4 regions of the Fictibacillus halophilus genome follow, and region 1 is predicted to be linked to each of the others. Evidence: riboswitches for the same ligand, from Rfam matches in the RefSeq annotation. Region 1 holds a riboswitch; each other region holds the start of a gene.
What was found. Region 1 has a riboswitch for S-adenosylmethionine ahead of I5J82_RS15430 (sulfite oxidase-like oxidoreductase). Riboswitches for the same ligand answer to the same signal wherever they lie in the genome.

Region 1 (7,510 bases):
ATTATTGAAACGTTCGACGGCTTAAAAGGAGAAATTACTTCATTGTTGACCAACACCGCTGTTGTGGACTTTTCCGTAACAGAAAACTATTCGGAGCATTTTGAAGACGCAAAGCAAGTTGTTCGTTTGAATGATATTAGACAGATCATAAATAGCTAGAACTTATTATATAGAAACTAAAATTTAAACTGACAAATAAAAACAGCTCTCTGCATCAACACAGAGAGCTGTTTTTTCGTATTTTATAAATTTTTTCGATTGTTTTGTGAAGTCACACCTACCGAGACGACGTTTGAATCGTTTTCTCTTGTGTATGTCGTTTCTTGAGACGTGTTGGATGAATAATCATGTAGATTATCTTTTCCGATTGGATTCTCAACAATTTCGGATCCTGCTTCTTTTAATTTTGTACCGATATTGCCGAGCTCGCCTTTTGTTTCTTTTGCTGTTGACAGCACATCATTTGAGATTTCTTTTAGTGTATTAATGTTTCCAAACACGTCTTTATTAAGACGCTCGTACAGTGCTTGTGCGTCATTGATCGCATCTTTTAAGGTGGTGCTGGCCGTTTTGAACTGGCTGATCATCTGATCTTTCACTTCACCTGGATTTTGTTTGACCTCTGTAATCATTTTGCTAGAACTATCCTTTAAACCTACCGCTGTGTTCTTCACTTTTGACCGAGTATTATAATCAATCAAGGCAAGTGCGCCACCAACGATACCGCCAATGACGATCCCTGTTAGGAGCTTGCTTTTTTGCGGATCTGCCACTCGCTCTCTTTGCGCTGTACCGTAAGCATCTTGGGGATACATGCCGTTTTCATATCCGTTTGTAGTGTTTACACTTTGTACCATTTTAAGTCCTCCTTCATTAATTTTTTTCGTAGTAAGGGGATTCCCTTTTCTCTAAAAGCTAAACGTTTGGGTAGGCTTTTTCTTGAATCTTCAACTTTTACATAAAAGTTTCTCTTAGTTCTCATACTAATGAAAATCTACTGTGATTGGAGGGTTTCATTATGGGAAAAGACAGACAGGAGAAGAAGTTACGTGAGTCTAAACGCGTTGAGTCTGACCGTGACCAAGACTTAAAATATTCTGGTGCTACAAAGATGGAAGGTCCTGACGAAGCACGCGCACGCAACCATCAAGATCAGTAATGGAAATGCTTAAGCAGCTCATTTAAAATGTGGGCTGCTCGTTTATTTAATTATGAAGCGTTTATCAGTATCCTTTTGCCCGACCCGTTGTTATGTCCTCTAGGATACAACAGACAAACAAAAAAGAGGACGGCACTCAAAAATGCAACTCATCCTCTTCTTTACTTCCATTTAATTGATCTTACGATGAAAAATGCGATCGATCCGGTAATTCCTACGATAAAAATAGGAAGTACCCACACGCTTAAACCTTCGCTGACTCCTTTTGCCACTTCCGAACATGCCCAAGTCATGTAAACGAAGAAGATTAAGATTTCGTTTTTCATTACGTTTATCATCATGCGCGCATTTTTATATTGTCTCTCGACGTTTTCTTCCGTTAGATTTAAGTAGTTGTAGATGTGCGGGTATTTTTCTAGCACGGTAAGCAGCAACCACGTCACCGCTCCCATCACGATTAAAATCCAAAGGTTGCTCTTACTTCCCCAGCCATCAGGATCTCCGGCTGCATTAAAGTGGGTAGGTACGGTGTCTGGGATAGCGGCCCATTCGGAAATCAAGCTCACGGTTCCCATTACAAGTAAGGTGATTGACGCGATATCTAAAAAGTTTTCGAACCATGTTCTTGGTATTTTAAGTTTTGGTCGAACTTCATACATATTTTCTTCAACCTCCTCCCTCTATCCTATACGTTTTTTTTTCAATAATAAGTTTCGTCATGAATTCAATTGTAATCCACGTAAAAAATATCTATAGTAAAATTATCAGATATTTTAAGGAGAATCTTATGAAACTTGGTGCGTTTTCTGTAAGTTTAAGTGTGAAAGACATCCACCGTTCGAAAGCATTTTATGAAAACTTAGGATTTGAAACGTTAGGTGGCAACATCGAGCATAACTGGTTGATCATGAAGAATGAGGATACTGTTATCGGTCTGTTTCAGGGTATGTTTGAGAAAAACATCCTGACCTTCAACCCTGGTTGGAACCAAAATGCAGAAAACCTTGAAGATTTCACTGACATTCGAGAACTCCAAAAGCAGTTGAAAGAAAAAGGAATTTCGTTATCGACTGAAGCGGATGAGGCAAGTGAGGGTCCTGCTAGTTTGACACTTGAAGATCCAGATGGAAACCTGATTTTGATCGATCAGCATAGATAATACATACAACAACGTCCAGATCATATGTCGATCTGGACGTTTTATTTTTATTCGTTTACTATTCCCATCGCGATTATAAACCAGTTAGCTCCGTTTTTGCTTCCGATTTGGAAGAATAGCGCAATGATCTCTTCTTTTGAAAAATGTTTCGTGAGCCGGTTGTATAATTCATCTGGCAGTTGCCCGTGATACGCCATGATGTGATCAGCGAGTTCGAGAGCTAGCTTCCCGCGTTCTGATAGTTCTGTGTTTCCTTCGTTCATCGCGGTTTTTCGAGAGGACTCATCCAGAGTCCCATAGTCCATGCTTTGTCAGTAGTCGCAGCCGTTGTTTGAGGCCGCTCGCAAGCGGAGCAATTCCATGAGTTCTGGCTCAAGGATGTTGTTCAGTGCTTTGTCCATCTGCTGAAAAGCATCTAGAATGCCTGGTGCGTTCGCAAGTGTTTTCTTAAAGGGCGTTCCTTCAACATCTACTTCAGGTAAACGTGCCATTTTTTACTCCTCCTCAAAGTTCATTATTCATTTTTTAGCTTACATGACTTCTCCAAAAGTTTACATTATTCTGTTTCAGATCACGTCTTTATGTTTCCTTTACAGATTTGTTAAGTAATGTTTACTATCTTAATCATATCTCAAGATAATAAAATAGTTTTACATGTTACGCTTTAACCATAGATAGAAAGTCTCACCTTCGACAGCATTATAGTAAGTTATCATTATTTCTAGATAACAATAAAGGGTTTTGTTGAATGCTGTTGAATTCCTTACCAACTAAGCCTAAGTCCGCTTGGTAAATACATCTGAGGAGTGATTTTTATGTTAAAGCGTTTCGTGACAGTTGCCGCATCTGTACCACTAGTCGTCTCTTTGGCTCTTCCAGCTTCAGCTGCTGAGCCAGCGAAGGAAGCTTCTTTTACACCTTCAGTTAAACAGGAAGCTGCATCACAGGAAATTATCGTACATTTTAAAGATTCTGTTTCAGCTGCAAGCTCTGTTGAAAATAAGGTTTCAAAGTTTGGCGGTAAAGTTGTGGATGTGACGAAAGACTTTACCGTTGTAAAAGTCGATGGCAATGTGGCAGACGCAGTAAAACAATATGAGAGTTTAGAATCCGTGGAATACGCTGAGCCAAACGCTACGTTCCATGCTAGTTATGTTCCGAACGACCCTGCATATAAGCAACAATACGCTCCTCAAAAAGTTGGTGCCGAGCAAGCTTGGGACACAACGCAAAGTTCATCATCTGTAAAAATCGCCGTAATTGACACAGGCGTTGACTACAATCACCCGGATCTAGCCGGAAAAGTAATTAAAGGTGCTGACTTCGTTGATGATGACAACGACCCGATCGATGAGAACGAACATGGTACTCACGTTGCAGGAATTGCAGCTGCGAACACGAATAACGGTGTTGGTATCGCAGGGCTAGCTCCTAAAGCATCAATCCTAGCTGTTCGCGTATTAGACGCAGAAGGCAGTGGTTCACTGGATGATGTTGCACAAGGCATCCGTTACGCAGCTGACCAAGGTGCACAAGTTATCAACTTAAGTCTTGGCGGATCTGTTGGTACGCAAACTCTTGAAGATGCGGTGAACTATGCATCTAGTAAAGGATCGCTTGTAATTGCTGCTGCTGGTAACTCTGGCGTTTTACTTCCGAGTTATCCGGCATATTATTCAAACGCAATTGCGGTTGCCGCTACTGATCAAAACGATAAAAAAGCGTCTTTCTCTAACTTTGGTACGTGGGTAGATATCGCGGCACCTGGTGTTGACATCTATTCAACGACACCAAACAACCAGTATGCGAGTTTCTCAGGAACTTCCATGGCATCACCGGTTGTTGCGGGTGTAGCTGGACTTCTGGCCGCTCAAGGTAAGAACGCTTCACAAATTCGAGCAGCACTTGAGGATACGGCAGATCCTGTAACAGGCACTGGCACGCTGTTCCAAAACGGTCGTGTGAATGCAGCAAAAGCCGTTCAGCAATAGTCATTACAATTTCAAAACCTCTAGAAGTCTTATATTTTAAGACTTCTAGAGGTTTTTTTGTTTAGAATCCGCTCATTATTGAAAAACTGTAAACAGAAACAGCTGTAAAGAGCGGAGGATTTTAGCTATGTTTGGTCTTGGTAAGGGTAAGCAAAAGAAAAAAACGTCTCAAGGCTCTGGCAAGAGTGAGTCGACGGAATCAGAAAAAAGGCAGAGTGAAAAAGAAGCGGAAGAAAAAATCGTTTACTTTTTCTTAATCAGTACAGCGGTTTTTGGCGTTGTCGTACTGTATCTTGGTATTTCTCGTGAGATGTCTTTTGTTGCTGATTCTTTTCTAAGTTGATTTTTCATGTACGGATTGTATAATAGTTGTAACTTTTAATATCGTTTAAAGCCGATTTATCGGTCTCTTATTTCGAGCAGGCGGAGGGAATTAGCCCTATGAAGCCCGGCAACCACCTATTTTGTTAGGCACGGTGCTACATCTAACAGTTTTACAGACTGAAAGATAAGAGGATGTGAACAGAACCATTCGTCCTCTTTTTTTAAAAAAAGAGGGCGTTTTTTTGTTGGATGCTGCTCTATCATTAACTTCATAGATAGTTGATTGGAGCGGAAGGTGTGAGACTCCTCGAAAATTGAACTTCAAATTTTCTTCGTGCGATGTGTCGCTGCCGAAGCCTTCCTTGTCCTGCGGGATCAGTGGGACAGTCCCAAAAGTGAAAGTGGCTCGTCCAGCCCCGACAAGCAAAAGGCGAACGGACTAGGAAGGCGTTTGTTTGCCTTTATGACCGTTTGACTTTTGACCTCGAGGGGTTAGCCACTGTAGCTAGACAGGTGAGACTCTTAACAGCGCAATGCGCTAAGAGGCTCACCGCACACTCCGCGGAAAGCGAGCAACCTGGAGCGGAAATCAACCGCATCCAAAAGCATCTTGAGATTCAGCAATAACTTTTTCACAAGTAAAGAAAGGATGTTCATGTATGGACCTTAACAAAGCGGACCGCATTAAAAAGATGCGTGTCCCAGAAGCCGATGAAAAACTGGATGACCGCTTGCCTCCTGGGCAGGTTGAAACAAAAAAGTTCCCCATCCTTCATGAAGGAGAAGTTCCTGTTTACGATATGAAAAAATGGTCGTTATCTGTAGAAGGACTCGTAGGAAAACGTGTCGAATTTAGTTTTGAAGACATCATGAAGATGCCTCAAATGACAGTAGTCCGTGATATTCACTGTGTGACAAGATGGTCACGGTTCGACAATGCGTTTGAAGGTGTTAAATTTACGGACTTTTTAAAGCATTTTGATGTGGATCCAAAAGCAAAGTATGTAATGGTCCACGCTGATTACGATTATACGACGAATGTTCCGCTTGCAGATCTGTTACGCGATGATGTTATTCTTGCGCACTCGTTTGACGGCAAGCCCTTAACGGACAAGCATGGATTTCCGCTTCGCCTAATTGTTCCTCATCTTTATTTTTGGAAAAGTGCCAAGTGGATTCGCAAGTTCGAGTTCTTGGAAGAGGATCAGCCAGGCTTTTGGGAGCAGAACGGCTTTCATATGTATGGCGATCCGTTTAAAGAAGAACGATTTTCGAGCGATGAGTTTGAGATGCCTGAGGATGAGTGGAAAAAGAAAGAGTATGATTGATCTCATAAGAAATAGAGGGGAAAATTGTTTACTTTCTTCCCCTCAGCATTTTAATCTCATTTTTTAACGCCGTAATTTGATCTTGGATGTCTTTCATCTGAGCTTCTTGTTCTTGCTGGTCTTTTAGGTCCTGTGCTTGATCGATATACACTTGTCTGAGAGCGATCGCTGCACTGAACGTTGCTAAGAAATCCCCCGCGGTCACAAGCGTTGAGGCGAGTAAGGCGAGTTCTGCAGCAAACGTGGTACCATCTTTATTATTTGCTAAATATTCTTCTTCTGCTTCTGCTAAAATGACGTCTACTACACGTTGATTCACATCATTCACTCCTAACACACGAATATGTAATACTATATGCGTTTGCCCTGTTTGCGGTGCCCGATGTTCCTCCTTTCCTATTCTGATTTTCGAAACGTAAAAATTCGACTTTTTTTCGTAAATTGTTCTTCATGTATAGGCATTTTGACCGATATTATCCTTACTAGGGAGGTTTGGCGATGGAACAATGGCTGTCTTTTCGTATTCCGTTCGATATCATTTCCATTTACATCTTAATTGCCGCAATCATTGTGGTCGGCATTTTCTCAAGCCTGCTTCGAACAGCCTTACCAGAATGGTCTGTCAAAATCTTTAGCTACACAGGGTTTGTTGGAGTAATCTTTGCTTGGCTGAAGCTATTGGAGTATTGATACATACATAAAAAAACGCCTCGGGGTTTGCTGCCCCCAGGCGTTTTGGCGTTTTATAGCGATTTAAAAAGCAGCTTACGAAGTACGGGCATCAGATAGTCGACAAGCTCTGAAGCACTTGGCACAACTACGTTTTGCGGCCCATAGATGTTCTGCATCAACTTCTCTTCTTCCTCTGTGATCTCTCCGTTCGCGATAAACATCCCGATCGTCTCGATCCCAAGCTTTCGTGTACGGGTGACCGCTTCGTGTGTATCAAGTACTCCATGCGATTCATAATCAAAAGCCGCTGGTTCTCCGTCTGAGAAAACAAGTAAGACTTTCTGTTGCTCTGGACGTTTAGCCAGTTCTTCACCCATACGTCTGATTGAATATCCGTCACGGTTATCTTCTTGCGGTTCGAGCTGTATGATCGGTGCTCCTGATTGATGCAGAGAGTTGCGATAGGAGATCACTTCATGAAAATAGTTCGGCTGATCGTTCGTTGAAGCATCTGCTGCATCTTCCCAAAAGCCAACTACCGAATGCGGTATCCGAAGAGCTTTTAACGTTTCATGAAAAAGCACGATCCCTTTTTGCGTCTCTTCCATCTTGTTGAACATGGACGCAGAGCAGTCAACGAGGAGCGTGAACGTCGTATCGAGTTCTTGTTGAGATTCTTGCTTTTTTCGGAAAAGTCTTGGGTTCTTATCGGTTACGAGTCTTGTAAGCTTCTTTCCGAGTCTTCCAAAGTGCAGATCTTCTCTCGGTGCTGTTCGTTTGTGCTCCATCGTTTTTAAAAAGTTTTGCTTCAGCTGCGAAACGAATGGCGCGATCTCTTGGTTGTATTCGTCATATTGAGCAATTTCGTCTAGTGTTG
Region 2 (7,510 bases), 280 kb from region 1:
AGAATGCTTAACGGCAGCGAGTTCGGTTCCTAGATTCTGCCGTTCTTCAGGGTGGTTTACCCATTTTTCAGCAACGGCATGCAGAATCGTTCTTGCTTGGAATAGCTCAAGTTCTATCTTGCCAATCTTTCTTCTCACTTCTGGCACGTCTGAGATCGGTCCAGATAAAGTGTTAGGACTATATTCAGATGCAAATTGAATCGCATAATTTCGCGCGGCTCTTGCAATTCCAAGGTATACAGCTGGCACTTGCAAATACCAGCCTTTAGGAACGATGTTCTTCCCATCTTCAACAACGAGAAGGTTCTCCTGGGGTACATAAACGTCTTTCAAAAGGAGGTCATCGCTTTTTGTCCCTCTCATCGAGATGCTATCCCAAGTCTCTTTTACAGAAACTCCTTTTTCCCGATGATTCACTAAGAAAAATCCTTTATGGTTGGTTTCTGAGAGGGTAGCTGTAACGATTGAGTAATCAAGGGCTTCTGCCATAGAAGTAAAAGCTTTGCTTCCGTTGATCAACCATCCGTCTGCTTTCTTGACTGCAATTGTAGTAGGAATACCGCCCCGAGAAGGACTTCCCGTCGCACGCTCTGTTTGTGCCAGGTTAATGAGTGCTTTTTGTTCAACAATTTTCCGGGTAAGATCAGCGAACGAGTTACCATTCCAATGCCGGTTTTCTGCCGCCTCTAAAAGAGTACCCAAATGCCACCCAAGAGAAAGAGCAGTAGGAGCATCCCCTTCAGCTAAATGCTCTTGAATCGTTAAGAACTCAACCAGATTTAACCCTTTACCACCATATTCTTTTGGAATGGTAAGAGAAAGAAAGCCTGCATCCTTCAAATCTTGAAAGTTCTCATAAGGAAAAACGCCTTCTTGATCTACAACACCTGCCCGATTCTTAAAAATTTCTTTCAGTGCTAAAGCGGTATTTATCGCTTCTTCAAAATGATTGATCTCAGTGGTTTTTCTCAAAGGTAAGCTCATGGTTCCCTCCTGATTTTTTTATCATGTAGTGATTTTTGTTTACATAGTTTTTATACTACAGTGACTTGTTGGTTGGAGTGTAAGGTGCGAGACTCCTGCGGGACAGGTGGGCAGGTGAGACACTTAAGAGTGAAACGAACGAATGTGGCTCACCGCCTGCCCCGCGGAAAGCGAGCACCTGAAACGGAAATCAACAGCTTTCAAGTACTTACTTTTAATAACAACAAACACAAAAAAGCCCTCTTTCAAAGACGAAAGAGGACGCAGATTCCATATGCTTACACGCTCTCTCATCTATCAGACATTCTAAAAACATCTGCTGGAATTAGCACCTTTCTTTTAACAAAGCGGTTGCTGCAGGATCGTAGGACCAGTTCCTCCCCTGACTCTTGATAAGATTTATTATTTAATTATTAGTCACCACTATAGAGGATAAAGCAAACCGCTGTCAACTAAAAACTGATTGTTAAGAAAATTATTTTATTTCTCTAAATTCCATTGACAGGCTATTTTTATTCCTGTATATTTCGTTACTAAATTGAATATTTTCGATTCCTTATCGAGAGAGGTGGAGGGACTGGCCCTTTGAAGCCTCGGCAACAACTATTTTTAGGACTGTGCCAATTCCAGCAGGCGAAAGCTTGAAAGATAAGAGGAGATCTATATACGTATGTTTATTTCACGTATTTTCAAACCTCTTCTCATTGCCGAAGAGGTTTTTTATTTTCTCTTGGAGCGGGTACAAAAAATTGGATATGGAGGAATGTATGTTGAGTAAAGAAATTTTGTTAAATGCGTTCGAGATGACAAGTGCCATGCACAATTCTCATGGCCTTTGGAAGCACCCGGAGAACAAGAGACATAGAAGTTATAAGGATCTGAACTATTGGATCGAGTATGCGAAGCTTTTAGAAAGAGGCAAGTTTGATGCTGTATTCTTTGCAGATGTGTTAGGGGTTTACGACGTTTATAAACAAAGCAAAGCTCCATCTATTCGTGACGGACTTCAAGTGCCTTTAAACGATCCGGCACTTCTCGTGTCGGCTATGGCTAGCGTAACAGAGAATCTGTCTTTTGCTGTGACGGTGAGCACAACGTATGAACAGCCGTTTGGCAACGCACGTCGTTTTTCTACGCTAGATCACCTAACAAATGGACGAATCGCATGGAATGTAGTCACTTCTTATCTGCCAAACGCGGCGAGAAATTTTGGACTGCAGAATATGATCAAGCACGATGAACGGTACAACATCGCGGATGAATACCTAGATGTTTCGTATAAGCTTTGGGAGAGCAGCTGGGAAGATGAGGCAGTTGTAGAAGATGTTGAAAACAATAAACTGGTGGATCCTGAAAAAGTCCATGAGATCAATCATGAAGGGCAATACTTCAGCGTTGAAGGACCTCACTTAAGCGAGCCTTCTCTGCAGCGGACACCTGTGATTTACCAAGCGGGAACGTCTGAGCGTGGTCGAGACTTTGCAGCAAAGCATGCTGAATGTATTTTTGTAGGTGGCCCGACGCCTGAGAGAATTCGCTTTTATGCGGATGATATTCGTAAACGCGCTATCAAACACGGTCGAAATCCAGAAAACATAAAGATCTTTTCTTTCTTAAACGTGGTGGTAGGAAGAACGACACAAGAAGCGGAGGAAAAGTTTAAAGCGTATGCAAGTGTTTGGAGTGCAGATGCAGCGAAAGCTCAATATGGAGCAAGTGGTTATGATATTGCTGAGTATGAAGAGTTAGATCCGGACCTTCCATTCTCGTACAATAAATCAACAGAAGGCGGACATTATAAAGCCGCTACGCTCACTACGGATGCTCCTAAACCGTTAACAGTGGGAGAGGTTTTAAATCGCTTCGAATCACCGGACAAAAGCTTTATAGTCGGCAATCCAGAAGAGGTAGCGGATGGCATTCAAAAGCAGTTTGAAGAGTCTGGCGTGGACGGCTTCAACCTAAATCACCTAGTAACACCAGGAGATTTAGAAGCTTTTGTAGAGCTTGTTGTACCCGTTCTTCAAGAAAGAGGATTATACAAAAAAGAGTACAACAGGGGCACCCTGCGTGAAAAATTATTCACACCCGGACAACCTTTGCTGCCTAGCGATCATCCGGCAGCTAGATTCAGACCGGTGTTAACAGAAAGTAAATAAAGAGTGAGTGAGGAGAGAAAACATATGAAACGATTGAATATATTCATCACAGCAGCTTTATTGATAGGTTTACTAGCAGGGTGTGGCGCATCGGGTGAAACAGAAAGTAAGAAGATCACGCTCGGCGCAACTGTGCCTTACAGCGACATGCTTGAAAAAGGCGTGAAGCCATACCTAGAGAAAAAAGGATACAGCGTTGAAGTGAAAGAGTTCAATGATTATGTACAACCAAACATCTCTTTAAAGAGCGGTTCATTAGATGCGAATTTGTTTCAGCATAAAGTGTACATGGACGCATTTTCAGAAGAGAATGATATGAAACTAGCATCAGTGATTACGGTACCTACTGCACCAATAGGTATCTATTCTAAAAAGTTCAAGTCTATAGACGAAATTAAGCCTGGAAGCACGGTTTCACTAGCCAATGATCCTACGAATTTAGCAAGAGGACTTACTGTTTTAAGAGACAATGGACTAATTGAGATCGATTCTTCAGCAAATCCGTTAAGAGTCTCAGAAAAAGATGTGACGAAAAATCCAAAGAACTTGAAGTTCCAGCCTGTTGAAGCCGCTCAAACACCAAGAACGCTAGACTCCGTAGATCTTGCGGCGGTTAACGGAAACTTTGCTCTATCATCTGGTCTAGATTTAAAAGATGCGCTTGTAAAAGATAAACTTCCAGAGGAGATCATCAATCGAATCGTGGTGCTAGAGAAAGATAAGAATTCACAGCTGGCAAAAGATCTTAAAGCCGCAGTAGAGTCAGATGCGTTCAAAAAAGTCATACAAAGTGATTTTGAAGAGTTTCATAAGCCAGATTGGATGAACAAATAACTTTTAAAAATTCGGCATCTTATTTCATGGAAAGTTGTACGAAAGCCGTTACCAACTCTCTTAAATGCACATAGAATACGTTATGTTGACTCAAGGGGGGATTAATATGAGTAACTGCCCGCACTGTGGCCTTTTCCGATATGATTTAAGTGGCTGTATCTGCTCTGATAAAGATTTTACTAGTGATTGGCATCAAAGATACATTGAAGAAATCTTCAATCCAAACAACAATCAGGTGAACGGATCTAAAAAGACGAGACGCCAGCAAAATCTCTTAGATCTGTAAGAACAATAAGACTTATTCATTCTTACTATAAACGTTAAAAAGCCGACTTAATGATTTGTTTTCTGCAAATCTTGAGTTGGCTTTATTATTTTTATTAGGTAAAAAAACGTAAACATACTCAATTTTTTTACAATTAAAATTACAAATTATGTTAAAATCCAAAGGGGAATTAGACAGAACATATTTTAATCTTTAAAGGGAGGGTTATAATTGAATACATTAGAGTATCGATTAGAAGATAAACAAACAATAAAAACATTTGAAGCAATATCTAGTTTAGAAACCAGTGTAAGATTCTTTGTTAACTATTGGGTAAACGAAGGAAAGGTTTACGAAAATAGGGGTAACTATTTTACAAATGGTAAATATTTTATTGATTTGTATGAATGCAAGGGTGAACAACCATATGCTGACACTATTGAAAAAGTACCGAACACAATTGAATATCGTTTGTTTCATTCAGATAGAAAGATAATTAAAGAATCTACCGAAACAAGCCTAGAGGGAATCATGCTAGCTTTATCATTAGACAGCGTTACAATTGATAACAATACATACAAGCGTTTATCTCTCGAATTTGATGAGGATAGAGAAGTGTATGTATACTATCTAAACGGGTAAATTAGACTGTTATTATGTGCATTGCCATTAAATGGCGATGCTTTTTTTGGTATTGGAAAAGTAATAATCTATACATGATCTTATTATTAAGGATTTCTTACTCCTTTCATGCAAGTTGATTGGAGCGGAAGGTTGCTGACTCCTAATGGCACGTAGTGGCAGGAGGCTCACCGTTCGCCCCATGGAAAGCGAGCAACCTGGAGCGGAAATCAACTACTTTCAAAGAGCATCAATGAAATAAATTAGCCTTTGAAATTTAATAAGCAGACCTTACATAGAAGATCTGCTTAAATATTATCCATTACTTAGCGAAGCGATGGAGGAGTTGCGAGCTTTCTTACGCTTGAATTCGTACGAACACCAGTCGGAGCTGATAAAGAGTTAGACGATGTAAGTTCTTTTTGGATAACAATGCTAGAACCTAGCTGGCCGTGAACTTTAAAGCCCCAATGTTGAAAAGTCTTTAGAGCATCAGTGTTCTCTTCATCAACCGTACCAAATACATTGCGAATACCTTGTTTCATAAGGTGACTCTCGAATACGGGCAGAAATGAAGTTGCGATCCCTTTTCCTTGATGCTTCGTATCTAACACTACATAATCCACAAAAATCGTCGGACCGATTCTGAATCGATAACATACAAAACCGATAATTGTGTCATTGCTATCACAGACAATCATGACCTCGTTGGCCATGTTTATAATCATTTCAATCACGTTTTTACGGACTTGAAAGTTACTTACTACCATATCTACTAAAAAAGGATCGTCCTTACCAGGTACCCGTTTGCGAATATACAATGATATTCCCCCTTATATTACTTTACGAAGGGAAGATATAAAGAAATAAATAGAAGATGATTCGCTTGCGAAAACCATAGGTTACATCAAAACATACCTATAAATTTTTTAAAAATCCCCCTTGCTTGTACTATATGTGCTTGTCCTTGAAAGGGTCTGGATACCGTCCTAATTCTTATGAAAAAGGCGCTATGTAAAAGAATGTTCTAAAAACATATAAAAGCCGAGGAAGATCCCCGGCTTTCAACCTGCTTATGCTACTTCAGGTCTTTTTTTACCTTTTTTTCTTTTCTTAAATCCTAATAGGCTACCGATTAAGCTCACTATAGACCCCCCCTTCTATAAGCGAACTGCTGAGAAAAGAACAATGATTCTTGTTTTCTTCTCTACTCTATCTTACGCAAGCTTGTCTTAATGGTTTGGACAATTCTTAAAAATGGATGCTAAAAAAATACATTTACAAATACATACAGAAATTCGTTTATAATTTAAGAACTAGCATGAAAAAGGAGTACAATTTATGTATGTTGAGCGCGAGCAACGAAAACAGATCTTCAGAGTTTTGGAGTATATTGAAGAGCATGTAGAGGATTCTCTGCCACTAGAGAAACTGGCTGGCATCTCTACTTATTCTCCTTTTCACTTTCAGCGGATTTTTAAAAATATCGTTGGGGAAACTCCAGCTGCCTATGTGAAAAGATACCGGTTGGAGAACGCTGCACATCGGTTAATCTATGAATCCTATATCCCTATCACTCAGATTGCGATGTTGTGTGGTTTTTCTTCTTTATCGTATTTCACGTATTCTTTCCAATCTTATTTTAAAACGAGCCCGAAAAATTGGAGAGAAGGAGCTTATCTAAAGCAATTTCCTCGGGAATATGAAGATAGCAAGAAATCTAAACAAGTTCGCAACCCATCGAAAGAAAAGGAGGACAATGCTCCTTATAATGAGTTTAAATGGCTAGATTTATCTAATATAAGAATCGAAACTTTTCCAAGCAGCACTACGATTAAAGGTCATCATTTTGGGATGTATACGAGCGGTGTTCCTGAAGCTTGGGAAGAAGTTCATAAATGGTGTGAATCAAGAAATCTGATTGATTCATATACGTTGTTTCTAGGAATACCACGAAACAATCCATACATAACTCCTCCTGACAAATGCCGATATGATTGTCATATTACAATCAATGATTCGATCGCTGAGTCAATCTCGGCTGATGATACCTCTAAGTTTGTTGGTGGAAAGCATGTAGTATATGAATTTGATGAGCCTGTCGATTATTCAGACCGCAATCTGATAATCGACTGTTACTCCGAACTGTACAGCTATGGGCTGCCAAGAAGTGGATTTAAATATTTAAGTAATCCAGTAGAAGTCATACAGATTCAACAGAACAGAGATACGTTAAAACGGGAAAGCAAGATTAAAGCAATTGCCCTAGCCATTGAACCAAAATAACGAGGGGGCCATTATGGAAGTAAACGGAGTGCTTTTAAACTTATCAGCGATTATCGCTGGGGGGCTTTTATATATGATCTACGGAGGCATTTACTATTCAACGATACTCGGTAAGAAAAAGGATAATGGTGAGACAGGACCTTTTAAATACATTTTTTCTGTAATCGTTGCCTTTGTCAGCTCATTTCTAATGTCTTATCTTATCGGATTAATTGGAGCTGAAAGTGCGGGAGAAGGACTCGTGGTTGGGTTTATCATAGGAATCTTGATCACGATGGTCTATTATAAAAACACCCTTTTCGGTCTAATGACAAGGAAGTCTTTTATCATTGCAATCGGAGATCATCTAGTGATTTTCACA
Region 3 (7,510 bases), 2.7 Mb from region 1:
GGAATTAATCATGTCATCTGAACGTCCTTGGAAAAAGATATAATCATCTTCGTCTTTTATGGCAAGATCTCCAGACACATACCACTCGCCCCAGCTAAAATACGAATCATATTTTTCAGGATTCTGCCAAACTTCTCTCATGATTGCTGGCCATGGTGCCTTGATCGCTAAATGACCTACGGCATACGGAGGCAGTTCATTTCCGTCTTCATCCAATACGGTTGCGGTTATGCCGGGAAATGCTTTTCCCATTGAACCTGGCTTTATCGGCTCTGTTGGAAGGTTTACAATAAGCTGAGCGCCAGTTTCAGTCATCCACCACGTATCATGAATTCTTTTTCCAAGCACGTTCTGACCCCAATAGATGACTTCTGGATTCAATGGTTCGCCTACACTCAAAATGTGTCGGAGCTTTGAAAGGTCATAGCGTTCTGGAAGCTGATTTCCTTTTGCCATCAACATCCGAAATGCAGTTGGTGCACTATACCATACTGTTACACCTGTTTTTTGTAAGGTTTCATACCAAGTTTCTGCTTTAAATCGTCCACCGTGAACAACAATGGTGGCTCCGTTTAATAATGGTGCAAAAACGCCATACACCGTTCCTGTCACCCATCCAGGATGAGCAGTGCACCAATACACATCATCTTCTTGAATATCTAACACCCATCTACCTGTAAGATATTGCTGTACCATCGCTCGATGAGCATGGATGATTCCTTTAGGTTTTCCAGTAGAACCGGATGTGTAGTGGATGTTTAGACCATGTTCAGGATCTACCCACTCAATCTGACTCTCTGTGTTCTCTACACTCTTCAATTCTTTTTGAAGCGAGATTTCTCCGTTTTCTCCTTCACCATCTGTTAAAAAAACCGTATGAAGGCTTGGCAGATCTTCTCTTGGTACTCGCTTATACAACTCTTCATCTGTGATTAAGAACGTTCCTTCACAGTCACTGATCCGGTCTCTTACCGCATCCGACATGAATGCTTCAAATAATGGACCCACAATTGCTCCTAGCTTAATAGCAGCTAACATTGCGATATGACAATGATGGTGTTTTGGCAAGAAGACAAAAACAAAATCTCCGCTCTTTACACCATGCTTTTTTAAAACCGCCGCCCACTGGTCAGTCGTTTTCTTTAACTCGTTATAACGAATTTTAATATCCTGTGAGTCGTCAATATAGTGAAGAGCTGTTTTCTCACCTCTTCCTTCTTCAACATGACGGTCTACACATTCATACGCCATATTCGTCTTACCATCACTTCGCCTATTGAATCTTTCGGTAAAAGTTTCCCAAGAAAAGGATGTATCCCTTTGGTCTTCTGAAATATTATGTGTTCCTCCGACTGGATCAATGGTGACTAGTTTTGTCATTGATGTTCACCTGCTGCTTTCTTTTCAACGTTTAATAAGTTTAAGATATGTGCTTTTAGTTTAGAGAGGTAAGCGTCTCCTCGGGTTCTTGGTTTTTCTTTATCTACCTCAATTTCGCTGTACAATTCACCTGGCTGACCTTTTAAGATGAGAATTCGATCACAGAGATAGAGCGCCTCATCAATATCGTGAGTGACTAAAATCATCGTTGTTTTCTTTTTTTGCCATATGGATAACAGAAGGTCTTGAAGCTGCATTTTTGTAAAAGCATCTAACGCACTGAACGGTTCATCTAACAAGAGGATTTCAGGTTCAGTGATAAGCGCTCGTGCTATTGCTGTTCGCTGTGCCATCCCACCTGATAAGTCTTTCGGGTAATGGTTTTCAAAATCCGTTAATCCTACCAGGTCCAAATACGTTTTATATTTATCACTGTGTCTCTCTTCTTTTTCCAAACCAAATGAAATGTTCTTCTTTACAGACAACCATGGCAGAAGGCGAGGTTCTTGAAACATCATACCGATCTGGTTGTTCGATCCATTCTCTATTGAAATCGTTCCTTCATATTGTTGATCGAGACCTGATAACACGCGGAGCAATGTGCTTTTCCCACAGCCGCTCGTGCCTAGAATCCCAATGACCTCACCTTCCTTCACAGAAAGATTAATGTCTTGAAATCCAGCCGTACGTTGATTAAATGTTCGTTCTAAACGATTCACTTTCAGCATCTGTTTCCCCTCCTTCTATCCTTGGTTAGTTATACTGTCTTGCCATTTTAGTGAGCGATGTTCGACCCATTTTAGTACTGCGTCCGTTATTTTACCTAAAGCTGCAAATAGCAAAATGCTCGCAATGACGGTGTCTGGTGAGTACGTGTTCTGACCTACTACTAGCAGATAGCCTAGTCCTTCACTTGCTCCCATAAGCTCTGCCGCTACTACAAACATCCATCCAAGCCCGAGACCGCTACGCATACCCGTAATAAACGATGGCAATGCAGCAGGCAAAATAATGCGTTTTGTTAGCTGGTAGGGTGTTAACTGATAAATTCTTCCGACCTCGATGAGCTTGCGGTCAACACCTTGAATTCCAGCAACAATATTTAAATAGACAGGAAAGAATACACCAACTGCGATTAGCGAAATCTTAGAAGGTTCGCCGATCCCCATCCAAAGAATAAAGAGCGGTACCCAAGCTAGAGAAGGTATAGAACGAATGGCTTGAAACAACGGATCTAATAGTCTTTCTGCTGTTTTTGCATAACCAACGATCGCGCCAATTACGACCGCTGCTCCCGTTCCAATCGTAAATCCTAAGAATACCCGGGTCAGTGTAATAGAGATATGGCCGAACAGTGATCCATCTTGATACATACTAATAATTTTCTCTAAAATAATGGTTGGTGCAGGCAACAGGTGCGCAGCCAGAAGTCCCATTCTAGCGGCGATTTCCCACGCAACTAATAGAATGATAGGCAGGATCGAACCTACCAAAATCCCTTTACCTAATTGAAATAAACCTTTCGATGAAGAGAGCTTTTGAGGGGAAGCTCTCTGTGCTACTTTCCACTTATGTGTTTCAGAAATCATCGACACTTCCTCCTCTCTCTCATTTATTGGTTGATCACTTTTTCTGCGAACTTCGGATTGATCAATTTTTTCACAAGATCTTCGATGTTAGTATCTTTTTTGACAATCTCTTCTTTTTGGAGAACTTCGCCTGCAGCCGATATAGCTTTTTCATGCTGTGATCCTGGAACAGGTTCCTCGAAGTTGTTTCGTTGGAGTTGTTTTTTTGCGACATCTTCTTTAATCCCCGCTTCTTCAGATAAAAGTTTTGCTGCTTCCTCTGGATTTTCAATCGTCCATTTTCTTGCTTTTTCGTATAGTTCAATCACTTGTTCTACTTGCTTCGGATGGTTCTTAGCAAATTCAGAGCGTACATTCAACGTGCCATACGTATTAAAATCTGGATTGCGGTAAATATACGTTGCACCAGATTCAACTTCTGTTCTAGCCATATGTGGATCTAAACCAGCCCAAGCATCCACTTGCCCTTTTAGTAGAGCGTTCGCCCCATCTGCATGTTGTAGATTTACAATTTGTACATCCTTTGCAGAAAGGCCAGCATCTGCAAGTGCTCGTAGTAAAAAGATGTGCGGATCCGTACCAAACGTTGCAGCTACTTTTTTGCCTTTCAAATCCTTTACATCTTTAATCGTTGAACCATCTGCACCGACAAGCGCTGTCCATTCTGGCTGAGAATAGATATAAACCGACTCAATTGGAGCACCTTTGTCTTTTGCGATTAAAGCTGCCGCACCAGCTGTCGATCCAAAATCAACGCTATCTGAATTTAAAAACTCAAGCGCTTTATTACTTCCTTGACTTTGAACCCATTCTACTTCTATGCCTTCTTTTTTAAACGCCTCTTCTGCCCAGCCAAACTTTTTAAGTGCCAGACTTGTTGGAGAGTAAAAGGCATAATCAAGTCTGATCTTCTCTGGCTTTTCACCTTCTTTAGCACTGCTAGAACAGCCCGCTAACACTAAAGCGCCAGCTATGCTTAAAGCCAGTGCTGCTTTCTGCCAAATCTTCTTCATGTATTTCCCTCCACGTTTATCCCTTTTTGTATGATTATTTTTGTGAGTTACTTTTGAAAGTCGTTGACTTGTGCTCCATCAGCAATTCTATTTTTAAAGTTCACACGCATACGTTGAAATGGTACCTCTTAGTCGTTGTGCTTCTTTATACGTACATCTGTTATGCACCACATCAATTCCAGCTTCTTTCGCTATTCTTGCGGCTTCTGGGGAGATGACACCTTCTTGTAGCCAGAACACTTTTGGCTGTGTGATCGCTGCTTCTTTTGCAAGCTCAATCGCTGCTTCTGGACTTCTAAATACTTGAACGACATCAATCGGAAACGGAATGGATTTTAAATCTGGATATGCTTTTTCATCAAGTACTTCCGTTTCTCTTGGATTAACAGGAACGATTTTATAGCCAAGACGCTGCATTTTTCTAGCTAATCTATGGCTAGGTCTTGCTGGGTTGGAACTGAGTCCAACAATCGCTAGTGTTTTGGGACGCTGAATTTCCTGACCGTTCTCTACTGCTCTATATAGTGAGGATTGCAATGCCCAGCGGATAACACCTTCATCATTAATCGTGATCTCCGTATTATCCGATCCGATCCCTGTTGCCGTTTGTATCGCACGATCAAGATCATTCGTAAGATCTTTTACGGATTCAAGTCCAATCGATAACCGAATAAGTTCTTCTGTTACGCCAGTTGCTACTAATTCGTCTCCGCTCAGCTGCTGATGAGTGGTAGAAGCAGGGTGGATGATCAATGATTTTGCATCCCCAACATTTGCAACGTGTGACCATAATGAAATGTTGTTGATGACCTTACGACCTGCATCACGCCCACCCTTGATTCCAAAGTTTACGATCGAACCAAAACCATTGCTTAAATATTTTTTAGCAAGCTCATGACTTCTGTGCGAAGAAAGACCAGGGTATGAAACCCAATCTACCGCTGGATGTTTTTCCAGATATTCAGCCACTTCTTGTGCGTTTTTCGCATGTTTTTCCACTCGTAAGTGAAGTGTTTCTAAACCTTGTAAAAGAAGAAATGCATTGTGTGGACTCAAGCATGCTCCAAAATCTCTTAACAGCTGTACGCGTAATTTAGTCGCAAAAGCTAACGTTCCAAAGTCATTTGCGTATCTTAATCCGTTATAGCTGTTATCTGGCTCAGTGAATCCTGGATATTTCTCTGAGTTCCAATTAAAGCGTCCTCCGTCTACCACAACACCGCCAATGGCTGTTCCATGTCCGCCGATCCACTTTGTTGCTGAATGGATTACGATGTCCGCTCCAAAGCTTATCGGTTTTGTTACATATGGCGTTGCAAATGTATTATCAATAATTAGAGGTACACCGTTCTCATGCGCAATATCTGCCACTGCCTCAATATCTAATACGTTAAGACTCGGGTTACCGATCGTTTCAGCAAAAAATGCTTTCGTGTTTGGAGTAACCGCTTTTCTGAAATTCTCTGGATCCTCTGCATCTACAAACTTTACGTTAATTCCGTATTTCGGAAGAGTAGTAGAAAATAGGTTGTAAGTTCCTCCGTATAGATTCGTAGCTGCAATAATTTCATCTCCTGCATGTGCGATGTTTAAAACGGCAAGCGCGATTGCTGACATTCCAGAAGAAGTAGCTACAGCTGCAACCCCATCTTCTAGAAGAGCAACCCTTTTCTCGAAAACATCAACCGTTGGATTTCCGATTCGACTGTAGATATTTCCTGGCTCGTCGAGTGCGAAAAGGCTTTGCGCATGATCTGTATCAGAAAAAACATAGGAAGTAGTCTGGTAGACAGGTACTGCTCGTGATCCTGTCGTTGGGTCAGGCGCTTGCCCCCCATGTAATAGCAATGTTTCAATATCGTATCCATCAAAAGATTTTGTCATTATAATCGCTCCTTCTTATTATCCAAATTAAATCTATAGGAAAACTAGGGATAAAGATTAATGCTTTTCCCTTTTGCTATATTCGATTTTAAAAATGAAATAAGTGACTAAGTGATGTTTGTACGTGAAGTATGATAAGGGGAAAAAAGAAAAACCCCCTTCCTAAGAAGAGGGTTTTGGTCCTCCTCTTATCTTTCAGATCAAAAAAGATCTGTAGGAATTGGCACCTTTCCAAACCAAATGTGGTTTGTTGGTTGCCGGGCTTCATCGGGCCTAGTCCCTCCGCCTCTCTGGATAAGAGATATTCAAATTATGTTTAACACATTAACGTGCTGATGTTTGTTTTGTTCTTGAATAGGATTATAGAGTAAGATGTTTTAAAAAGTCAACCGTTTTTTGAAAAATCATAAAAGTAATACAATAGAATGAGTGTTCAACTGTCAGCTTTGAATTAAGATTATGCCCATGCTATGCCGGTTATGCTAATTTTGTTCCACTTTTTTCATCCAACCATTTAAACTCTTCGATCTTTTTTACAAGTACCGTTATTCGATTGGCAATTGCTTCTCTTTCTCCGTAACGAATTTTCTGTTCAGAGGTTAATTCATCAGTCTGAAGCAGATGCCAATGAAGAACAGTTAGATCAGTAAGTTGAATAAACTCTTCTTGTTTCACTCGACGCTTTATAGCTAGATCTCCATTAGAATAACCTTCTAAAAATCCATCAGCTATTCTTTTCAAACGGTCTTCAAATCGATCAAATTCATGTCGCGCATAACGCGGTGCATTAAAGAATGTTGGGAACAAGGTACGGTAATTATTAAGAAAATTCCCCGCGAGCGAATCTCCGCTATATAAGATTGGTACAGGATCGATCAAACAGACAGTACCATCTGAATGCAGCAATATATTCTCTGGAGATGTATCTTGATTAGTAAGTACAACCGTATGATTTTCGATCTCTCTATCTTCCATGCAGGCTTGAAGATCAACTAAAGCTGATGAAGAAATCGACCCCTCATACGTATCTATAAAATTCTTAAAATCATTTATGTAATCAGTGTTTTCTTTCTTCATAGATTCTGAAACATCTGAGTGGTATTTCCCTTCAATATGTTTTCCGTTCCATGAGAGATAACCGAACCCTTTTAAGCCATGATGTGCAGCATTCATCTTGCGAAAGAACTCACCAAGTTCTGCTCCGATATGAAACGCTTCTACAGCCGTTAGTTGATCAAGCTTGATCGCCTTTCCCGCATAAGATTCAACGGTAAATGTTCTGTCTTTTTCTACATGATAGTTGAAAAAAGCAGGGCAGATTCCTGGTTTAACTTGATTAGCTAGCTCATAATATGCTCTAGTCCCTGCATATTCTGAGTGAATGGCTTCTTCATCAAACTCAACGTTCCTTCCATAGGCCTCCGTTTTCGGAAAACGTACGACCACAGCATCCCCAGTGCGCAGCTGAACAAAATAAGCAAGATGCCAAGCTCCTTCACCTAAATATTGAACCTGAGTCGGATCTTTAAGTTCCTCTAACCCGCTTTTTTGCAGTGCATAATCAATCAAGTCAAATGTCTCTTTCATAAGAAGTTCCTCTTTCTAAAATTGAAAATACGTTTCATGAAGCATATATTCGGTAAA
Region 4 (7,510 bases), 1.6 Mb from region 1:
CATGTTGCAAACGTTTCTTTCATACTCAAGCCAAAATATTCTTTGAACATCCAGAAACCTGCATCATTTACGTGTGATGCTATTAAACTACCCGCTCCTGTTGCAAGGACGACTAATGCAAGGTTAACATCTGTTTGACCTAATAACGGAATGACTAGACCCGCTGTTGTTAATGCAGCAACCGTTGCAGATCCTAACGAGATTCGAAGGATGGCTGCGATAATCCATGCTAGTAAGATTGGAGAGAATGTTGTATCTTTAAACAATTCAGCTACATAATCACCAACGCCACCGTTGATCAATACTTGTTTGAAGGCTCCGCCTCCACCGATGATTAAAAGCATCATTCCGATATGTGTGATAGCTGTCGTACATGAATCCATAACTGTTTTAATCGGTATGTTTCTAGCTAATCCCATCGTATAAACGGCTACAAGTAAAGAGATCAACATGGAAGTTGAAGCGTCACCAACAAAGCGGATGACTTCAAATGTCTTTGAGTCTGCAATACCCATCGTGTTTTGAACAAGTGTGATCACAGTAGCGATAGACATTAAGATAACAGGAAGCATGGCTGTAAATACTGAGATACCAAATGAAGGAGTATCTTCTAATTTAAATACTTTTTGTTCACCTAACGAAGCAATATTTCCTGTTTTGTTGAATGAGTCAGGAACAATCTTTTTAGCAATCTTCGTGAATACGGGTCCAGCTAGAATAACAGTAGGAATCGCAATGATAAAACCATAAAGCAGTACTTCACCAATATTAGCTCCAAATTCTCCTGCAATTACCGTTGGACCCGGGTGAGGAGGTAAGAATCCGTGTGTTACTGAAAGAGCTGCTACCATTGGAATTCCTAGATAAAGAATGGAAACGCGTAATTGTTTTGAAATGGCAAACACGATTGGAATTAATAAAACAAGACCTACTTCAAAGAATAAAGCGATACCAATGATGAACGAAGCAACAACAATTGCCCATTGAATTTTCTTTTCACCAAATTTTTCTATAAGTGTAATAGCAATTCGCTGTGCACCGCCAGCATCAGCGATTAGTTTACCTAGCATGGCACCTAGACCGAAAATTAACGCCAAATGACCGAGCGTTCCGCCTAAACCTGCTTCAATGGATTTAACGATTTCTCCTAGTGGCATTCCAAGTACTAATGCGACACCAAATGAAACGATGATCAAAGAAATGAATGTGTTTAATTTGAAATACATGATTAATAACAGTAATGCTAAAATTCCACAAGCTACAATGAATAATGGCATGATAAAACCCCCTGATGTTAGTTTTTTCTATTGCTTAAGCTTCTTTGGTAAGCGGCAATACGTGAATAATCTTCTTCTAGTTTTCTAGATAAACTAATAAAAATAGGCAATAATTCTCTATATTCCTTTACGGCTTCCTCATTAGGCGAGTGTGTGTAAGTACTCCCGATCATTTTAGAAGCTGCTTCAAATGATTCTATTTTTCCAGTTGCATACAAACCGAGAATACAAGCTCCTAAACAGGAACTCTCATAAACTTCTGGTACAGCCACTTCTGTATCAAATATATCCGACATCATCTGACGCCAAATTTCAGACCGTGCGAAGCCTCCAGTCGCTTGAATTCTGCTTACAGGTTCATCCATACATTCAATCAATGCTAGATACACGGTATATAAGTTATAGATGACACCTTCAAGTGCAGCTCTAATCATGTGTTCTTTTTTATGAGACAACGTTAGACCGAAGAAGGATCCTCGCACGTCTGAATTCCACAGTGGTGCTCGTTCTCCGGCAAGATATGGGTGAAACAACAAACCATCAGCACCAGGTCTCACACGTTCTGCTATCTTTGTCAGAATTTCATAAGGGTCTATTCCTAGTCGCTTTGCTGTTTCTAATTCTGATGCTGCAAATTCATCCCGAATCCAGCGCAGGACAACACCGCCGTTGTTTACTGGCCCACCGATGACCCAGTGATTCTCTGTTAGTGCGTAGCAAAAAATTCTGCCTTTCTCATCTGTTTGTGGCTTATCTATAATTGTACGAATAGCTCCGCTCGTACCAATGGTTACAGCAATTTCGCCTTTGCCAATCGCATCAACACCAAGGTTTGATAAAACGCCATCGCTTGCTCCAATAATAAATGGTGTATTCGAATCGATCCCTATCTGTTTCGCTATATCCATTTGACAGTGATTAAAGATCGTTGTTGTAGGAACTAGGGTAGATAATTGATTACGATTAATACCTGCAACACGTATAGCTTCATCATCCCAATCCAAATTTTTTAAATTCATCATTCCCATCGCTGATGCTAAAGAATGATCCACAACATATTCATTAAATAAGCGGTGGAATATGAACTCTTTAATCCCTATATACTTTTTGGCTCTAGCTGCAATCTCAGGCTGATCATTTACGATCCAAGCGATTTTGCTTAATGGACTCATCGGATGGATAGGAGTTCCAGTTCGTTTATAGATCTCATGTCCATTACGTTGTGCTTTTATTTTTCGTGCCCAAGCTTCACTGCGGTTATCTGCCCAAGTGATGCAAGGTGTTAATGGTTGATCGTAATCATCCATTGCAATCACGCTATGCATGGCACTGCTAAAAGATATGAACGAGATAGCGCTGGATGGAATAGAAGAGCGTTTGATAACATTTGTAAGGGTTTGCAAAACCGTTCGGAAAATTTCTTCTGGATCTTGTACCGCTGTAGAAATATCAGGTGTGTGAAGCGGGTACCCGATGTTTTCCTGTGAGAGAATTTCACCGTTTTCATTAAACAATACTGCTTTTGTACTTGTAGTTCCGATGTCGACTCCTACCATATAGCTTCTTCTATGTTGCGTACCGTCGATATCCTTCATTTAATTACTCCTTTTCTTGCTCCCGTGCTTTCGATAGCATTTGTTGTGACATCCATAAATCATCTACTTTTCCTTGAACATCATCAAAGTTTTGATGAAGTGATTGAATCATAATTTTTCTATTTTTTGATGAGATTGCATCAATATAAAGTTCATGGTTTCTCATGATTCGAGAAAGGTCATCGTATTTTTCATTAAAATGCATACGCATGGATAATAAGATGAAGCTTTCCATGACAGGTTTTGTGTTGTTCCAGATCATCGTGATATACGAATGATCGATAGAACGAATAATTGTTTCATGAAATAAGACATCCTGAAGAGCGAACTCGTCAGCATCTTTGTACTTAATTGCAATCTGCATCATTTCTAAAATTTTTGTTAGTTCTCTAACAACGTGATCTGTGTCGTTTTTAACAAGTCGTTCAAAAACAAACGTCTCAATAAGAAGTCGAACATCATAAATTTCTTCTATTTCTTTTTCCGTTAAGCCGACCACAACTGCACCCATGCGTTCTAAACGAATTAAGTTTTCATTTGATAGAACTTTAAGTGCTTCTCGTATAGGAGAGCGGCTTACATTATATTCAGTTGCTAATTTATTTTCAGAAAGCATGGTACCGCTTTCAATGAGTCCCGAGATAATCCTCATTCTTAGTTCACATGCGACACGTTCTCCGGTTGAAGCTTTGGAAAGCCACTTTTCAGGATAAAGAAAATCCTTAGAATCGTTCAACATAAAAACCTCCTTTTTGTAGAACGAGTATACTTGTATACAAGTATTATAGTACAGTGATTTTAAAATGCAAGCGCTTTTATTTAAAGGTAGAAAAACAATTAACTATAATGGATTAGTTTAGAAATGAATAAGGTAAGAGATAGGGGAGGTATAAATTTGGAAGTGAATTTGATGATGAGAGACTAAAATTTATCCCTGCTTATCTGAATAAATAGAAAAGAACAATCTTGTTGAAGAGATTGTTCTTTTCTATTTATTTTATTCAATTGTTAAAGGTACTTCTTCTTTTTTTATTTCAGATTCATGGAACTCATTATATCGTGGGTGCATTTTTAATAATTCATCAACCGTAACAATTTCAAAACCCATTTGTTTGAGCTTAGGAAGGATGATTTTTAATGCAGCAACCGTTTGACTGCGATTACCACCAGAATCATGTAATAGAATAATGTCTCCGTTTTTTAAATTTGTTAATATATGTCTTGCGATTCTTTCAGATCCTGGATTAGTCCAATCACGAGGATCTTGATGCCAAGACCAAAGGATAACCTTGTATCCTTCTTTCTTTAAGATTTTTAAACTGTTCTCTGTAACCGTTCCGCCTGGAGGACGAAATAACTTTATATAATCTGAGTGATGAGCAGGATCTAGAAGGTGCTCGGTCTTTCTTGTTTCAACCACAACTTTATGCCTTGAGATAGTATGAAAACTAGGATGATTATACGTATGGTTTCCGATTTCATGTCCTTCCCTTAGTTCTCTTTTAACAATCTCGGGGTACTTCTTAATCCGCTTACCGATCAGAAAAAATGTAGCGTGAACTCCTTCTTTTTTAAGTATATCTAGAATTTGGGAGGTGTACACTGGATCTGGTCCATCGTCAAATGTAATCGCTACTTGTTTCTTATTTGAAGGGACTTCCCAGATCACATCACCATATTTCTCAACTTCGAAACGATTTACAACGCCTGCATACACTTTAGGTCCGAAAAAAAGAATATGACATAAGAACATAGTGATAATTACTTTTACAATGGTAGACATAAGGAGCCCTCATTCTAAAATTTATTACTATTAGTATTTGTAAGGGGAAACTGATTTATTACAGGCGTAGCTGTCAAATCGGGGATGAACATATTTGAGTTATAGAACGCAATCATGGTTAAAAATTTGCTTTTACAAAAGAAGTTTTGGCAACAAAAAAGCTGTTCAAAGGCTTTCTTTGAACAGCTTAACTGTTGTATTTTACAATCCACTTGGGGAAAGTGAGATCGCTTTTAATGCGTGATCTAAGTCGTAGATTAAATCATCTACTGTTTCGATTCCGATTGAAAGGCGGATTAATTCTGGACTCACGCCTGATTTTCTTTGTTCTTCTTCAGATAGTTGTTGATGAGTAGTGCTAGCTGGATGGATAATCAATGATTTTGAATCTCCAACGTTTGCAAGGTGAGAGAAGATGCTTACATTTTCGATTAACTTCTTGCCTTCCTCAATACCACCTTTTACCCCAAACGTTAAAATAGCGCCTGCTCCTTTAGGCAAGTATTTTTGAGCAAGCCCATAATAAGGGCTGCTTGGAAGTCCTGCGTAATTCACCCAATCAACAGAAGGGTGATTCTCTAGGAACTTCGCTACTTTAACTGTATTTTCCACATGTCGTTCAATACGAAGGGCAAGTGTTTCTAACCCTTGAATAAATAAAAATGAGTTGAACGGTGCAATAGAAGATCCTAAGTCTCGAAGCAGCTGCACACGTGCTTTTAAAATATATGCAAGTGGACCAAACGCATCTGTGTATACAATTCCTTTGTAGCTTGGATCAGGCTCGGTCAAGCCTGGGAATTTCCCATTGCTCCAATCAAATTTTCCAGAATCGATGATTACACCACCGACTGATGTACCATGTCCACCAATAAACTTCGTTGCAGAATGCACAACGATATCAGCTCCATGTTCGATCGGACGACAAAGGTAAGGAGTAGCCAACGTATTATCGACAATGAGCGGAACTCCTGCTTCATGTGCGATATCAGCGATCGCTTGAATATCTGCAACATCGATTTTCGGATTGCCGATTGTCTCGATGTAAACGGCTTTTGTTTTTTCTGTAATGGCATCTTTAAACGATTGAAGATTATCAATCTCAGCGAATTGTGTATGGATGCCGAGCTTGGGGAGAGTTACAGAGAACAGGTTATACGTTCCACCATACAGAGAGGTAGACGCTACGATTTCATCACCAGAGCCAGCGATGTTAAATATTGCATTTGTAATGGCAGCCTGACCGGAAGCAAGAGCAAGTGCACCAACACCGCCTTCAAGCTTCGCGATGGTCTGTTCAAATGCATCTTGCGTTGGATTCATCAAACGCGTATATATGTTACCGAACTCTTTTAGGGCAAATAAGTTTGCTGCGTGCTCTGTTGAATTGAACTGATAAGAAGTGGTCTGGTAGATCGGAACAGCGCGAGCTCCTGTTGTAGGATCTACTTTTTGACCTTCGTGTAATGAAATTGTTTCAAACCCGTACTGTCTTTTTGAATTTTGATCAGTCATTTTCAAATCTCTCCTCAACGTTAATATTTTTATATCCAATCACATTCAGTTTCAACTTATCCCAGAAAAAAAGACCTCTTCCAAAAGAAGAGGTCCCGATGATTTCACCCGATCGAAGTCTCATCTTTCAGAACAATGATTGTTCTGCTGAAATTAGCACCATGCGTTTCCGCTGGTTGCCGGGCTTCATAGGGTCAGTCCCTCAGCCTCTCTGGATAAGAAGATTTGAATATTGAATTAAGATTTATAATACATACGTCCCTATCAATAGTCAACAGAATTTTTTAAAAATTTCGGATTTTTATTTTCAGGATTGACTTTGACCGCATAAATAACTCCAATCGCCCAAAATGCAGCAAGTACAAAGTAGATCGAGAACAACATATTATGGGATACACCAAGAGTATGAAGAAGAGTTCTTGTATTGGTAATAATGATCAGACCTCCCACCAAAACCCCTAGTATGTGAGAGGGAATTAGGCGTACAAGCCAAGCGGCAACGGGAGCCGCAATCACTCCTCCTAGCATTAAAGCTCCGACCCACAGCCACTCAACTTGTTCCCAGCCGAGTGCGATGAAGAAACCGATTGATGCAGATACAGCTACTGCGAATTCGCTCGTATCTACAGAACCGATTACTTTTCTGGTTTTCAGATCTTGTTTTGCCATTAGAACCGGTGTAGTGACTGGGCCCCAGCCTCCACCACCTGTAGCATCTAAAAATCCTGCTAATAATCCAAGTGGAATAAGTTGTTTCTTTGTAAAGGGTTTACCACTCGCTGTTGCTTTCTTCTCTCCAAGCTTAAACAGAAAACGATATAAGATATAAATCCCAAGGATAATTAAGAAGATAGAGATATATGGCTTTATAACATCTCCAGGCAGGTTGCTTAAAAAACAAGCACCTACAAAAGCTCCTATAGAGCCGGGGAGGATTAAACGAAGAACCACTTGCCGGTCAACGTTTCCGAACTTAATATGAGAAGCGCCCGATGCCGCAGTGGTTACGACTTCAGCAAGATGTACGGAAGCAGATGCAGCTGCAGGAGCAATTCCCGCTACTAAGAGCAATGATGTAGATGTAACGCCATAAGCCATACCTAGAGAACCATCAATCAACTGTGCAACAAGACCAATTAGAGCCAATACGATTAACTTTTTCATTTTCTTCCTCCTCAAAATAAAAAGGCCCTTAACAAGTGATGTTAAGAGCCTTCGGTTTACCGATCAGCGATACGGATTAAATTTTAGTTAATACTATATGTTCCTAAAAGATAAAAAGTCAACTGTTTGTTTAATTTTTTTGAAAAAATAGAAAAATTAAAAAATAGGTCTTGATA

Region 2: linked by a shared signal. The riboswitch ahead of I5J82_RS16845 (LLM class flavin-dependent oxidoreductase) and the one ahead of I5J82_RS15430 (sulfite oxidase-like oxidoreductase) in region 1 are both predicted to bind S-adenosylmethionine.
Region 3: linked by a shared signal. The riboswitch ahead of I5J82_RS01590 (PLP-dependent aspartate aminotransferase family protein) and the one ahead of I5J82_RS15430 (sulfite oxidase-like oxidoreductase) in region 1 are both predicted to bind S-adenosylmethionine.
Region 4: linked by a shared signal. The riboswitch ahead of I5J82_RS07250 (homocysteine synthase) and the one ahead of I5J82_RS15430 (sulfite oxidase-like oxidoreductase) in region 1 are both predicted to bind S-adenosylmethionine.

Annotation. Positions count from the first base shown of each region.
Region 1 is NZ_JAEACF010000001.1:3,015,871-3,023,380, forward strand. Features, by position in the region: gene I5J82_RS15385 (DUF2187 domain-containing protein) at 1-159, shown strand, start outside; gene I5J82_RS15390 (hypothetical protein) at 243-857, opposite strand; gene I5J82_RS15395 (YpzI family protein) at 1,019-1,159, shown strand; gene I5J82_RS15400 (DUF1648 domain-containing protein) at 1,321-1,818, opposite strand; gene I5J82_RS15405 (VOC family protein) at 1,947-2,318, shown strand; gene I5J82_RS15410 (carboxymuconolactone decarboxylase family protein) at 2,366-2,581, opposite strand; gene I5J82_RS15415 (carboxymuconolactone decarboxylase family protein) at 2,630-2,809, opposite strand; gene I5J82_RS15420 (S8 family peptidase) at 3,134-4,309, shown strand; gene I5J82_RS15425 (hypothetical protein) at 4,437-4,652, shown strand; SAM riboswitch class I at 4,717-4,824, shown strand; gene I5J82_RS15430 (sulfite oxidase-like oxidoreductase) at 5,293-5,961, shown strand; gene I5J82_RS15435 (hypothetical protein) at 5,990-6,280, opposite strand; gene I5J82_RS15440 (hypothetical protein) at 6,460-6,651, shown strand; gene I5J82_RS15445 (vWA domain-containing protein) at 6,705-7,510, opposite strand, start outside.
Region 2 is NZ_JAEACF010000001.1:3,298,633-3,306,142, reverse strand. Features, by position in the region: gene I5J82_RS16850 (acyl-CoA dehydrogenase family protein) at 1-984, opposite strand, end outside; SAM riboswitch class I at 1,272-1,383, opposite strand; SAM riboswitch class I at 1,538-1,639, shown strand; gene I5J82_RS16845 (LLM class flavin-dependent oxidoreductase) at 1,755-3,143, shown strand; gene I5J82_RS16840 (MetQ/NlpA family ABC transporter substrate-binding protein) at 3,168-3,977, shown strand; gene I5J82_RS16835 (hypothetical protein) at 4,084-4,263, shown strand; gene I5J82_RS16830 (hypothetical protein) at 4,474-4,884, shown strand; gene I5J82_RS16825 (GNAT family N-acetyltransferase) at 5,190-5,684, opposite strand; gene I5J82_RS16820 (AraC family transcriptional regulator) at 6,205-7,149, shown strand; gene I5J82_RS16815 (DUF1761 domain-containing protein) at 7,163-7,510, shown strand, end outside.
Region 3 is NZ_JAEACF010000001.1:291,569-299,078, reverse strand. Features, by position in the region: gene acsA (acetate--CoA ligase) at 1-1,380, opposite strand, end outside; gene I5J82_RS01605 (ABC transporter ATP-binding protein) at 1,377-2,108, opposite strand; gene I5J82_RS01600 (ABC transporter permease) at 2,124-2,969, opposite strand; gene I5J82_RS01595 (aliphatic sulfonate ABC transporter substrate-binding protein) at 2,993-3,982, opposite strand; gene I5J82_RS01590 (PLP-dependent aspartate aminotransferase family protein) at 4,076-5,866, opposite strand; SAM riboswitch class I at 6,052-6,167, opposite strand; gene I5J82_RS01585 (hypothetical protein) at 6,344-7,453, opposite strand.
Region 4 is NZ_JAEACF010000001.1:1,400,797-1,408,306, reverse strand. Features, by position in the region: gene I5J82_RS07270 (GntP family permease) at 1-1,277, opposite strand, end outside; gene gntK (gluconokinase) at 1,295-2,833, opposite strand; gene I5J82_RS07260 (GntR family transcriptional regulator) at 2,877-3,611, opposite strand; gene I5J82_RS07255 (polysaccharide deacetylase family protein) at 3,870-4,655, opposite strand; gene I5J82_RS07250 (homocysteine synthase) at 4,857-6,170, opposite strand; SAM riboswitch class I at 6,288-6,392, opposite strand; partial or broken gene I5J82_RS07245 (sulfite exporter TauE/SafE family protein) at 6,569-7,334, opposite strand.